One region of the Xylanibacillus composti genome, then DNA from elsewhere that is predicted to be linked to it. Evidence: predicted binding sites of a transcription regulator. Region 1 holds the regulator's gene; each other region holds the start of a gene.
The links. The regulator Rex, encoded in region 1, represses fermentation and respiration genes when NADH is low (regulators of the CRP and FNR family bind a similar motif). The targets are predictions, from matches to a motif close to TTGTGAAATATTTCACAA.

Region 1 (3,176 bases):
TTCTATTGGCGGCAGTGCTCAACTTGGCGGGGGCCTTCGCCTTCACCGCTGTAGCGAAGATGATCAGCCAAGGCATCGTGGATCCGCAGCATATTACCCTTTACGTCGTCGTCGCTCTCCTGGCAGGTTCAATCACCTGGAATATTCTTATGACGTTGATTGGCATGCCGATCAGCGCCTCCCATTCCTTGATTGGCGGTATTATAGGAGCCGCAGTCGCACACGGCGGGTTCGGCATCTTGATCATGAGCGGAGTACAAAAGGTATTGATTGCCATGCTGGTTTCTCCGATTATCGGTGCGGTGCTCGCTTACTTGATTATGAAGCTGCTCCTTATCATTGTAGGCGGCGTCCAGCCATCCAAGGTGAAGAAATCATTCGGCATCCTTCAGCTTGTATCCGTTTCGTGGATGGCCTTCAGCCACGGCAGCTCCGATGCCCAGAAAGCGATGGGCATCATCATGATGGCGCTGGTCGCCGGAGGAGTCGGCGGCATTACCATGGACGATCCGATTCCTTTCTGGGTCATTACATCTTGCGGTCTGGCTATTGCGTTCGGAACGGCGATCGGTGGTTGGAAAGTTATCAAGACGTTGGGAATGCGCCTTAGCAAGCTGGAGCCGATTCACGGCTTTGCTGCAGAAACTGCGGCAGCTATGATTCTGACAACCGTATCCAAAATCGGCATCCCGGTCAGCTCCACACATACGATCACCGGCGCCATTATCGGCGTAGGGATGACCGGAAGGTTAAGCTCGGTACGGTGGGGCATTGCCGGCAAAATCGTCTCGGCTTGGATCTTTACATTGCCGGGCACTGCTTTAATCGCTTTTCTGTCGTACAAGCTGTTGGTTGCTATCGGTATAGCGGGATAATGGATGCGGACGTATACGAACGATATAAGGCTGTCCAAGGATCATTTTTGAATGATACTGGGACAGCCTTATATGTATGCCGTCAAGCCTGCTACCATGACTCTGGTTCTAAGTCTGACAGCTAATCCAGATAATATGCCAGACTATGAAGCTCTGTCGTGAAATCCGCATAATGAACCCGTACTTCGGAAGGCACCTTCAGAATAGCGGGCGCAAAGTTAAGGATTGCCTCGACTCCAGCTTGCACAAAACGGTTTGCAACATTTTGCGCCTCTGAAGCAGGCACGGTTATGATCCCGACTCGCACTCCCATCTCTTGCACAACTTGCTGCAGCGCCCCGATCGGCTGCACCTCGATATTGTTGATCGTCGTGCCAATCTTGGCAGGCGAGGCGTCAAAGATGCAAACAATCTTCATGTTGTCCTGCAAATACTTGTTGTAATTGCTTAAGGCCTGACCCAAATTGCCTGCGCCAACCAAAGCAACATGGATCATTTGGTCCAGCTTCAGTATATGACGTATTTTCTCTATCAAATACCCCACATCATAGCCGATCCCCTTCTTGCCAAATTCACCGAAATAGGCCAGATCCTTGCGGATTTGCGCTGGATTGAGATCAAGCTTCTGGCCCAGCGCTTGTGAAGAGACAGTTTGTACTTCCGACAGCGCAAGCTCATTCAAGTAACGCAAGTAGATGGGCAGTCTTCTGACAACCGCTTCTGATATTTTCGGTCCTTTCATCCTTGCTCCCCCTTTTCGTCAACGAGATTGGCCGGGACCTGCTCCTCCCTATCCAACCATTGTTGAACACGCGGTACAAGCATATCCGTCTTCATATGTTCAATCTTCGGTCCTGGCAGCGAGTACAGAAAATGCTTGCCATAAAACGTATCCAGCACTCTGGTATCAAATAGAATGACAATCCCCTGATCCTGCGCGGTACGAATTAATCGTCCGAAGCCCTGCTTGAATCGGATTACCGCTTGCGGAACGGAGTAATGCATGAACGGATTTTTTTTCTGCAGCTTCAATCGTTCGCACTTGGCTTCGACCAGCGGGTGATTGGGCGGCTGGAATGGCAGGCGAACCATGGCCAGACATGTCAGCGCATCGCCGGGAATGTCCACGCCTTCCCAAAAGCTGCTTGTGCCGAGCAGCACACAGGCTTCGCTCTCCTTAAACCAGCGCGTGAGCTTGCTGCGATTATGCGTCTCCACACCTTGGCCAAGCAGCTCGATCCCGTTCCATTCCAATGGCTCCTTCAGCAGCTCGTGCGCCTGCTTCAGCATCCGATACGATGTAAACAACACTAGCATACGGCCGCGAGTGGCAACCGCTGTTTCTACAATCGTAGACGCAAGCTGACGCAGAAATGCCTCTTCCCCTTGCCCTCCGCCTTTCAGCTTCGGGAAATCCCTCGGAATACAGACCAATACCTTGCTGCGATAGTCAAATGGAGACGGGAGCACTGTCGTTTGCAGTCGGCCGCTGGCATAATCGTCTGCCAAACCTAGCTGATCTATAATATACTCGAACGACTGCTTCACAGACAATGTCGCAGAAGTAAGGATGATGCTGTCTTTTGCTTGAAAAAACAAGCTTCGCAGCTGTTCGCTCACATCGATGGGCACGGCTACCAGCTGCAGCGACTTGTAACGATATGCAGCCTGTGCTTCCAGCCAGTATACAGTCGATGAATCATTGAGCTTCATGAATTTCTTAATCGTGTCTTTCAACCTTTGCAAGTCCTTAAGTGTACCGGATATGTCCGTTAGCTGCGCTTGTATCTCCGTATCGTCCCAAGCCTCGCGAATGGTTTGCGCAAGCTTCTCCGCCTTCTTCAACAGGAGAGCAAGACGCTCCTGCAGCAGTTCGCCATTGAGCTGCAGCGTCTCCCAATCATCGGGAAGCTGATCCGCCCTCAAGCGAACGACCTGACCGGTATCCGTGGCTGCCTGGCGATTGCTCTCAATAAAGGCCTTGTACATGCTTTCACAAAGCTGGTCCCAGTGCTCCTTCGACTCGGCAACGATCGGGAACAGTGCTTCTGTCTCCTCGGCCCATTGTTCAGGATAAGCCTCCGTAGGGGCGCTGGCTGCCTCGCTGCGCAGCATTCTCGCCAATGCAGGCAGCCTGCCGTTCTGGCCATCCTTGTACAGCCAACCGAGCGTATTCAGCAGACCGAAATAGTTCGCTTGACTGCCCAAATGCTTGGCCGCCGTTTCCTCGAAATGATGGGCCTCGTCTACAATGAGCCGGGAATATGCAGGCAGAAGGCGCGAATCCGCCTGTGTATCCGT
Region 2 (3,176 bases), on a different contig from region 1:
TCAAGGTGCATGCGAAGAATAAGCCGCTTTCCAAGGATGTGCGGATGGATGTCCTGGCTCGGTATACAACCGGCTTTACCGGCGCTGATTTGGAAAATCTGCTGAATGAGGCCGCATTGATTGCGGCGCGCCGCAACAAGAAGGAGATCGGCATGGATGAGCTGGACGAGGCTTTCGACCGAGTGGTAGTCGGTACCCAGAAGAAGAGCCGCGTGATCAGCGAGCGCGAGAAGCGCACCGTGGCTTATCACGAAGCCGGCCATACGATCATCGGCTATCATGTGCGTCATGCAGATGTCATTCACAAGGTAACCATCGTCCCAAGAGGACGCGCGGGCGGCTATGCCATGATGATCCCGAAGGACGGCGAGGATCGCATGCTTCAGACGAAGAGCGAGCTTCTGGATCGTGTTACAGGATTGCTGGGCGGTCGTGTATCGGAGGAGCTGTATATCGGTGAGATCGGTACGGGCGCTTACGATGATTTCCGCAAGGCTACCGGCATTGTGCGCGCCATGATTACGGAATACGGCATGAGCGACAAGCTCGGTCCTATGCAGTTCGGGCAAAGCCAGGGTCAGGTTTTCCTAGGCCGCGATATAGGCCATGAGCAAAACTACAGCGATCAAATCGCTTATGAGATTGATCAGGAAATGCAGGCTATGATCCGCTCTTGCTATGAGCAAGCACGCGAAATCTTGACCAAGCACGAGGATCAGGTTCACCTGATTGCCAATAAGCTGCTTGAGCTCGAGACGCTCGAGAAAGATCAGATTACAGAATTGCTGGAGACCGGCAAGCTGGAAGAGAACCTGCGGCCGCGCCATAAGGAAAAAGCGGACCAGTCATCGACGGGACAACAGGGCGACCAGCCGAAGGTGACGATTAAAGAGCAGGACCAGAAGCATGACGGCAACAAGCTGGACTTCGACCGCAAGCCTGAGGAAAAGGCAGATCATGCCGATTCTGCCTCTGACAATCAACAGGCAGCGGATCAAGAGGATGCGAAGCCGAAAGATGCGGATGAGTCAGACGATAAAGAGAAGAAATAAGGCAAGCGAATACAGACTGGCGCAGGCTGCTTTGCCTGCGTCAGTTTTTTTCTGTTGTTGAATAACGGAAGGAAATCGAATGCCGCACTTTAACTTGGCGATTGTGCATTGACACTGTTCGGCAGGTGCTGTAAATTAGTTGTAAACTGTCTTCGGGTCAGCTGCGTGAAATAATTATCGGTCTAATGACCCCATACTATTTCATGGCCTGACTCATTTATGTGCTTATTTTCACAAACACTGTCAAATCAAAAGGGAGGGCGGTCCGCATGGAAGCACTAGCGTTGGAACGTAAAGCGGAGCGTGACGCCGAGCTGAAGGAACGGCTGCTGCAACTGAAGAAGGAGCGCAATGCCATCATTCTCGCACATTATTATCAGCGCGATGAAATACAGGAAGTGGCGGATTTCCGCGGAGATTCATTTTTGCTGGCACAAAAAGCCGCATCCACGGATGCCGATGTGATTGTTTTTTGCGGCGTGCACTTTATGGGTGAAAGCGCCAAGATCTTGGCCCCGAACAAGACGGTTATTATCCCGGACGAACGGGCGGGGTGCCCGATGGCGGACATGGTCAATGCGGACGGGCTGCGCAAGCTGAAGGCTCAGCATCCTGGCGTGCCGGTGGTAACTTATATTAACTCGACGGCGGATGTGAAGGCTGAAACCGACATTGTCTGTACATCGGCCAACGCGGTGAAAATCGTCAACTCCGTGGACAGCGATACGGTCATTTGGTGCCCGGACAAAAATTTGGGCCACTACGTGCAGCAGCACACAGATAAGAAAATGATCATATGGGAAGGGTACTGCAATACGCATGACATGCTGACGGTGAAGGATGTTGAAGAGATGCGGGCGCAGTATCCGAACGCTGAGTTCGTCGTCCATCCGGAGTGCCGTCCCGAGGTTGTGGCGATGGCGGACTTTGTTGGCAGCACAACAGCCATTATTAAATACTGCCGCGAATCCGATAAGCAGGAATTTATTGTCGGAACGGAAGACGGCACCGGGTATCAGCTCAGGCTCGACAGCCCGAACAAGACATTTCACTTCGCCAGCAAGTTCCTGGTGTGCCCGAATATGAAGGTGAACAACCTGAAGAAGCTGGTGAAATGTCTGGAGAACATGTCGCCGCAAATCTATGTTCCGACAGCGGTGGCCGACAAGGCGCGGCGCTCGCTGGAACGGATGCTTGAAGTTGCGGGGAAATAAGCGAGCAACATCGCATGCAGCGCACACTTTCATAGGTGGGAATGCTTGGGCTGCGAACAATCATGCTGAATGGGAGGCTTCCTGGAAGCCTCTCTCTTTTTCGATCATAGATGGTATCGGTACGAACTCATACATAAAAAGCTACAGACTTCGGATAGAGAAAGCAGGCGATGAGAATGATCCCTCGATATTTGGTCGATTTTGATCTCAAGGAATTGCCCCAGGTCGAGACTTCTTGTTTGGTGATTGGTGCAGGGATCGCGGGCTTGTTCACAGCAATCAAAGCCAGCGATCACCAGCCGGTGCTGATGATAACGAAGAAGTCCATGTACGACAGCAATACCCAATATGCTCAAGGAGGGATTGCCGCTGTATTGGCGGAAGATGACTCCCCCGCCTATCATCGCCAGGATACGCTTATCGCTGGGGCAGGACTTTGCTCGCAAGAAGCGGTGGACGTGCTGGTGCACGAAGGACCTGAGCTTGTTCGGGAACTGATGCGTCTCGGCACGCAGTTCGATGAAGAGAACGGGGAAATCGCGCTCACGAAGGAAGGGGCGCACAGTCATCGCCGCATCCTGCATGCGCATGGCGATGCCACGGGAGCCGAAGTGGTGCGTGCGCTGAATGAAATTGTGAAGAACAGAAGCCAGATCGAGGTGTGGGACGACCACTTTGTCATCGATTTGATTACGCATGAGGGAGAGTGTGCCGGAGCGCTGGTGCAGAAGCCGGACGGCAGCCGGGTTTTTGTACGCAGCCAAGCGACTATCCTGTGTGCAGGCGGAGCCGGTCAGCTGTATCGCTATACGACAAATCCGGATATTGCGACAGCGGACGGTATAGCCATGGCGTACCGGGCTGGCGCGGAAATTCGCGATGTGGAATTTATCCAATTCCACCCGACTTC
Region 3 (3,176 bases), on a different contig from region 1:
GCCACAATATACACTTCCGGATGGCCCCACAGCCAGAACAGGTTCGCCCACAGCATATCCAGCCCGCCGCCGGACAAGGTGAAGAAATGAGTGCCGTACAGCCGATCGAAGGTCATCAGTCCGAGCGCGACGGTGAAGATCGGGAACGCCGCAACGATGATTACCGAGGTAATAAGCGTCGTCCAGCTGAACATCGGCATGCGCATGAGGGTCATCCCTTTGGTGCGCATCTTCAGGATCGTGACGATAAAGTTGATCCCCGACAGCAGCGTGCCGATCCCCGCAATCTGCAAGGCAACGGCGTAATAGTTGTTGCCGATGCCCGGACTGAACTCCTTGCCCGCGAGCGGGAAGTAGGACGTCCACCCGGCATCCGGCGAGCCGCCGATGACGAACGAGATATTGAACAGCATCGCCCCGCCGAAAAACAGCCAGAAGCTGAGCGCGTTCAGCTGCGGGAAGGCGACGTCGCGTGCGCCGATCTGCAGCGGGATGACGACGTTCATGATGCCGATCAGGAACGGCATCGCCATGAACAAAATCATGATTACGCCGTGCGTAGTGAAGATTTCGTTATAATGCTGGGCGTCCAGGAAGGTCATTTCCGGCCTCGAGGTTTGCGCCTTCATGAGCAGGCCGTCCATGCCGCCGCGGAAAAACATCAGAACAGCAGATATGATATACATAATTCCGATCCGCTTGTGATCGACGGTTGTCAGCCACTCGCGCCACAGCCATTTCCACCTTTTGAGATAGGTCAGGCCGGCTACGATGCCGAGCATCGTGAGCGCAATGGCGATCTGGGAACCCAGAATGAGCGGATCGCCCGTTATGAAAAACTCGTCCCACTTAATGCCCATGGTGCTCGCCTCCTTCGTTGTGGGGGGTATGGTGATGATTTTCTATTTCTGCTGATGGCCTGCGGTTCAAGTAATGGTCATCCGCTTCAAACACTCTGCCCTGATAGCCGTGATAGCGGTAAAGCTCCGGGTTCGTGTAAGTCGGCGAATCGACATCCGCGTGATTGACCCACTCAAGATGTGTATTCGTGAACGTCAGACGGCCGAGATGCGACGGCTTCAGCAGTTCCTCATACTTCTCTTCTGTTAGAGGAGGAGCGGTGGCGTGCACGTCTTCTACCCATTTCTCGAATTCCGCAGGCGTCTGCGCCAACACTTCAAATTCCATCTGCGCATAGCCGCGTCCGTTGAAGTTTGTGTTCTTGCCGAAGTAGGAGCCAGGGTGGTCTGCGACCAGGAACATTTCTGTCTCCATCTTGCCCATTGTGTATTTCTGCCCGCCCAGCGCAGGCACCCAGAACGACTGCATCGTGCTGGCCGAAGTCAGCTTGAACAGAATAGGTGTATCCGCCGGAATATTGACGTAATTGACCGTCTCGATATTTTGCTCGGGGTAACTGAAGATCCACTTCCAGTCCGCGGATGTCACATGAATCACGACCGTGTCCTTATGTTCGTAGCCCTTGGGAATCTCCTCTAAGGCATAGAGCGTCTTCACGGTAGGTACGGTCAAAGCGATAACGATCAGGATCGGGATCGCCGTCCAGATAATTTCCAGCTTGGTGCTGCCGTGCTCCTCAGGCGGATCGATATCCTCCGTACCCGGGCGCTCCCGGTATTTCCAGACAATATAGGCGAACAGTGCAAAAACAACGACAACAACAAGCAGCATCCACCAGAGCGACCAGTTGATCAGTTCCATAATGCTGCGCGCCACAGGCCCCTGCGGCCGGAAGACAACCATATTGGTCTCGCAGCCGCTCAGAATCAAGACGGGAAGGAATGCGAGTGTCAGCATCCACCGTTTTTGTGGGGGGTATCGCTTCATGGCCAGTTCATCTCCTTTTTCTCGCGGCAAGTTGGGTTCCCAGGGAAACGTTGTGCGCAATAAAGATTTGTTCAACTAGGTTTGAGAAAAATTTCACAATTCGTTCAAAAAATTTTTTTGTTTGCGTGACAGGGATCACTGCGCATGGCGCGCAAATGTGATCGAGTCCTCGTTGTGATTTTGATCATACCACGGTCATGCGCAGCCAATTGTTACGGATCGGTTAAAACTGTGACGAAAATCGGATGAAACTGTGACGGAAATGCGACGTGGGATCGGCATAAGAAAAAGCCGTCCCAATGGACGACTTTATGGTAAAATATGCTTGTATCTCACAACTTGAGTGGATTGCATCCCTCCTGGGAGGAGGTGAGCAAAAGCCTATGAAAAAAATGTACGAACCAGATCGCATCCGACAGGAAATTCCGACAGAGCCGATTCCTGACGAGGTGAGGGCGCTGTACCTTCGCCCCGGCGAAATCCTGGCGATCCAGGAACGGTTCCCCGTAGCGTTCCAGCCGCTGGGGACGCTGGAGTGGCATGGGCGGCATAACCCGATCGGTGTCGATTCGATCAAAGCTGAGCATCTCTGCGAAGAAGCAGCCAAGCAAGCAGGCGGCGTGGTTATGCCGGCCATTCATTTCGCAGCAGACGCCTACTGGGATCGCGGCTATGGCCTGGGCCACGGGATGGATGCGGCCGCAGGCTATCCGCTTCCCGGATCGTACTACCAAATCCCAACCGAACTGTTGAAGCAGTATATTCTTAACGCCTGCAGTAATTATTTGCAGCGCGGCTTCAAGCTGGTGGTGATGGTGTCGGGCCACAACCCGCCCATCCAGCAGAGCTTGATGGATGAGGTCTGCTACCTCATGAAGACGACGAACGGCGAAGAGCCGGTTTGTTTCGCGATGGATTATACGCTGATCGAAGAAGGCAACCCGAGGCGAAACAGCGATCATGCGGCTGGGGTCGAGACGAGCATGATGCTGCACTTGCAGCCGGATCGCGTCAACATGCAAGCGAATGACGGCCACGAACGCCCCGACCTAGGGCAGCTCGGCTCGTTCCCCTTCCACGAGGCTACTGCCGAGGAAGGACGAATCCGGTTCGAGCTGCAAGTGGACGGGCTGGTCAAGTTCGCGAGGGAGAGATTGCAGCGCCTGACGAAATGAAGCGGAGCGGGAAGGCCGAGTGCCTTCCCGCTTCGTTGCGTTTGGGCTGCGAATGATAGCTTCTTCCGCGGAGCGCAGTCTGAGTTCGCGCCGTCCGAATTCCTCGATGCACTTGTGAATTGGTGAATTCCATCGAAAATGCAGGCTTTAGCG
Region 4 (3,176 bases), on a different contig from region 1:
ACGAAGAAGACGAAGAGGAATTATTACCGCAAGCCGGCAGTCAAAATTTTCGCATTAGGCGGATTAGAGGAAATAGGAAAAAACATGTACGCCATTCAGTATGGCAAGGAATTGATCCTCATCGACGCAGGCATCAAGTTTCCCGATGCGGATATGCCGGGAGTTGATTCCATCATCCCGAACATTCAGTATTTGAAGGAAAACAAGCATATGCTCAAGGGCATCTTCCTTACACATGGGCATGAGGACCATATAGGCGGCTTGCCTTTCGTGCTGCGTGAGTTGTCTGCTCCTGTCTACGGTGCGGGGCTGACAATTGGCTTTGTGCGTACAAAGCTGGAGGAGCACGGCTTGCTCGGCAGCAGCGAGCTTCATGTGATCAATGAAGAAAGCGTTATCCGCTTCCGGCAGCTCAAGGTGCGGTTCTTCCGCACCCATCACAGCATTCCGGACTCTCTGGCGGTTGTTATTGAGACCCCGCACGGTACTATTGTGCACACCGGGGATTTCAAGTTCGACTTTACCCCGACCGAGCAGGCAACCGACTGGGGGCAGATGGCGAAGATCGGGCGTTCCGGCGTGCTGGCGCTCTTGGCAGACAGCACCAATAGCGAGAAGCCCGGATTCACGCCGTCGGAGAAGGCAGTCGGACGGGCTATACGCGAAACATTCCGGAAATGTGACGGACGCATCTTGTTTGCCACCTTTGCGTCCAACGTTCACCGGCTACAGCAAGTTGTAGAAGCGGCTGAGGAGTGCGGCAGGCGCATTGCGGTGATCGGACGAAGCATGGAACGGGCATTCAAGATCGGACAGGAATTGAACTATATCCGGCCGTCCAAGCATCAATTGATCGATGTCCGTCAGCTCGATCGGTACCCGGATCATGAGGTGGTAATCGTGTGCACGGGCAGTCAAGGGGAGACCAATGCGGCCTTGACACGCATCGCCACCGGCGCGCATAAGCACGTGTCCTTGTATGAAGGCGATACAGTAATCTTTTCCTCGTCCCCCATTCCGGGGAACACGCAAAATGTGTACCGCAGCATTGATTTGCTGCTCCGTGCTGGCGCGGAGGTAGTGCACGGTTCGATCTTCGATATCCATGCCTCCGGCCATGGCTGCGAAGAGGATTTGAAGCTGATGCTCCGGTTTATGCAGCCGAAGTTCTTCATCCCGATTCATGGGGAATACCGGATGCTGCGCAAGCATGCCGAGATAGCCGAGCAGACGGGCACGGAGAGGGATAACATCTTCCTGCTGCGCAACGGCCAGCCCCTGCATGTGACCCGGCATAAGGCTAGAGTCGGCAAGGACCTGCCTGCCGGGCAAGTGCTGGTGAAAGGGTCAACCACGAACCCGTGGGAAGAAACAATCATGGAAGAACGGCGGGCATTGGGCACGAATGGCGTATTGATCGTCGTACTGACTATTGATCCGAAGCAGAACAAGATGATAGGCCGACCGGAACTGATCACGCGCGGCTTTGTCTATGTGCGGGAATCGGCTGAAATTATATCGGCCGGTACGAAAGTGGTCAGGACAACCGTCCGTCTGCTGCAAAGAAGAAAAAAATTTATCGCGCAGCAATGGGAACAGAAAATCATCGAACGGTTGACCGAGTACTGCGAAACGACAATGGATCGAACCCCTGTCGTGATGCCGATCTTCTCTTATGTAGAGCAGCCGGCTGCGGCTGGGGATCAAGAGTAAGCAGCTGCATGATTCAATCAGGCATCCAAATCAGGCCAGGGGAACCAGCAGTACTGGACACCCTGGTCTGATTTTGTTGCCGACAGGAATGCTCCTTGTTCAGGTGAGGGAAAATCTTACAAGGAGTGTGATAAATGAAATCTTTTGCACCAATAAAAAAGGCTAATGTGATTTTGTGAACATAATCCTTTAGCTGTATCCCAGGCTGCGGTATAATAACAAGCGTTGGATTAATCCTGGGGCACGAAACATAGACACAACTGTCTGTTTCGATTTGTGAAGATATTCACATTACATCTTGTGCCATAGACGGATGGAGGAGGAACACAGCATGGTAGAAGCAACATTGGATGCAGAGAAAGCGAAAGCAGAAACCGCTGCCCGCACGGATGTCACCGAGCAGCTGCTGAAGCCTGAAGCACAGGAAGCGCTTGCTGCATTGATCGAACAGCTGCCGAAGATTGCAGAGATGATGACAACGTTGACACAGGTGCATGATTTCGCCAAGAAGGTAGCTACGGACCGGGTGCTGATCGAAGACACGATCGCGGGTCTGCAGGAGATCTTGAAACCGCTGGAAGAGAAGGCGAAGTTTATCGCGGCTACGACGATAGAAGCGAACGAGCGTGCGGAGAAGGACAGCACGACCATCGGCGTATTCGGATTGATGAAGATGTTGAAAGATCCGGAAATTCAAAAGCTGCTGCGGTTCGGACAAGCTTATCTGGATGTGCTGGGTGAAAAGAAGAAACAGGGCTAGCTTGAACTTGTGACGGAAGGAATGGAGGAGCATCATGGCAAAGCATATTTTAATTTTGGGCGCAGGCTACGGCGGGCTGCTGAGCGCATTGTCCGCGCGCGAGCATTTCTCGCAAGAGGAAGCTGTGATTACCGTAGTCAACAAGGACTCATCTCATCAGATTATGACTGAATTGCATCGGCTTGCAGCCGGAAATGTGGAGGAGAAGGCCGTAGCCTTGCCGCTGGACAAACTGTTCAAGGGAAAAGGCATTCAGGTAAAGGTAGGAACCGTGCAAGAGATTGCCGTTGAAAATAAGAAAGTAACGCTGCACGACGGATCCGCGTTGACTTATGATGTGCTGGTGCTGGCTTTGGGCAGTGAAACGAATTATTTCGGCATACCAGGCTTGAAAGAGCACAGCTTGACGCTGAAGTCTGTAGATGAGGCGCATCGGATATTCGCCCATGTGCAGAAGCGCATTCAGGCGTACAGCGAAACGAGAAATCCAGCGGATGTGACCATCGTCATCGGCGGCGGCGGCCTTACTGGCGTCGAGCTAGTAGGAGAGCTGGCGGACGAGCTGCCAGGTATATGCAGAAAATATGGTGTAAGCTATTCCGAGATCTCCCTTCAATTAGTAGAAGCCGGACCAACCATACTGCCGATGTTCTCGCCGGAGCTGATTGCCCGCGCAATGGAGAGTCTGGAGAACCGCGGCGTG

Region 2: the regulator Rex is predicted to act here: its motif matches at 1,272-1,289, upstream of nadA (quinolinate synthase NadA).
Region 3: the regulator Rex is predicted to act here: its motif matches at 1,930-1,947, upstream of qoxA (cytochrome aa3 quinol oxidase subunit II).
Region 4: the regulator Rex is predicted to act here: its motif matches at 1,988-2,005, upstream of XYCOK13_RS16780 (DUF1641 domain-containing protein).

Annotation. Positions count from the first base shown of each region.
Region 1 is NZ_BOVK01000006.1:40,008-43,183, reverse strand. It holds gene XYCOK13_RS02055 (inorganic phosphate transporter) at 1-875, shown strand, start outside; gene XYCOK13_RS02050 (redox-sensing transcriptional repressor Rex) at 997-1,617, opposite strand; gene dinG (ATP-dependent DNA helicase DinG) at 1,614-3,176, opposite strand, start outside.
Region 2 is NZ_BOVK01000002.1:54,136-57,311, forward strand. It holds gene ftsH (ATP-dependent zinc metalloprotease FtsH) at 1-1,052, shown strand, start outside; gene nadA (quinolinate synthase NadA) at 1,322-2,266, shown strand; gene nadB (L-aspartate oxidase) at 2,443-3,176, shown strand, end outside.
Region 3 is NZ_BOVK01000005.1:47,395-50,570, reverse strand. It holds gene qoxB (cytochrome aa3 quinol oxidase subunit I) at 1-860, opposite strand, end outside; gene qoxA (cytochrome aa3 quinol oxidase subunit II) at 850-1,848, opposite strand; gene XYCOK13_RS01760 (creatininase family protein) at 2,232-3,023, shown strand.
Region 4 is NZ_BOVK01000051.1:58,392-61,567, reverse strand. It holds gene XYCOK13_RS16785 (ribonuclease J) at 1-1,713, shown strand, start outside; gene XYCOK13_RS16780 (DUF1641 domain-containing protein) at 2,045-2,473, shown strand; gene XYCOK13_RS16775 (NAD(P)/FAD-dependent oxidoreductase) at 2,508-3,176, shown strand, end outside.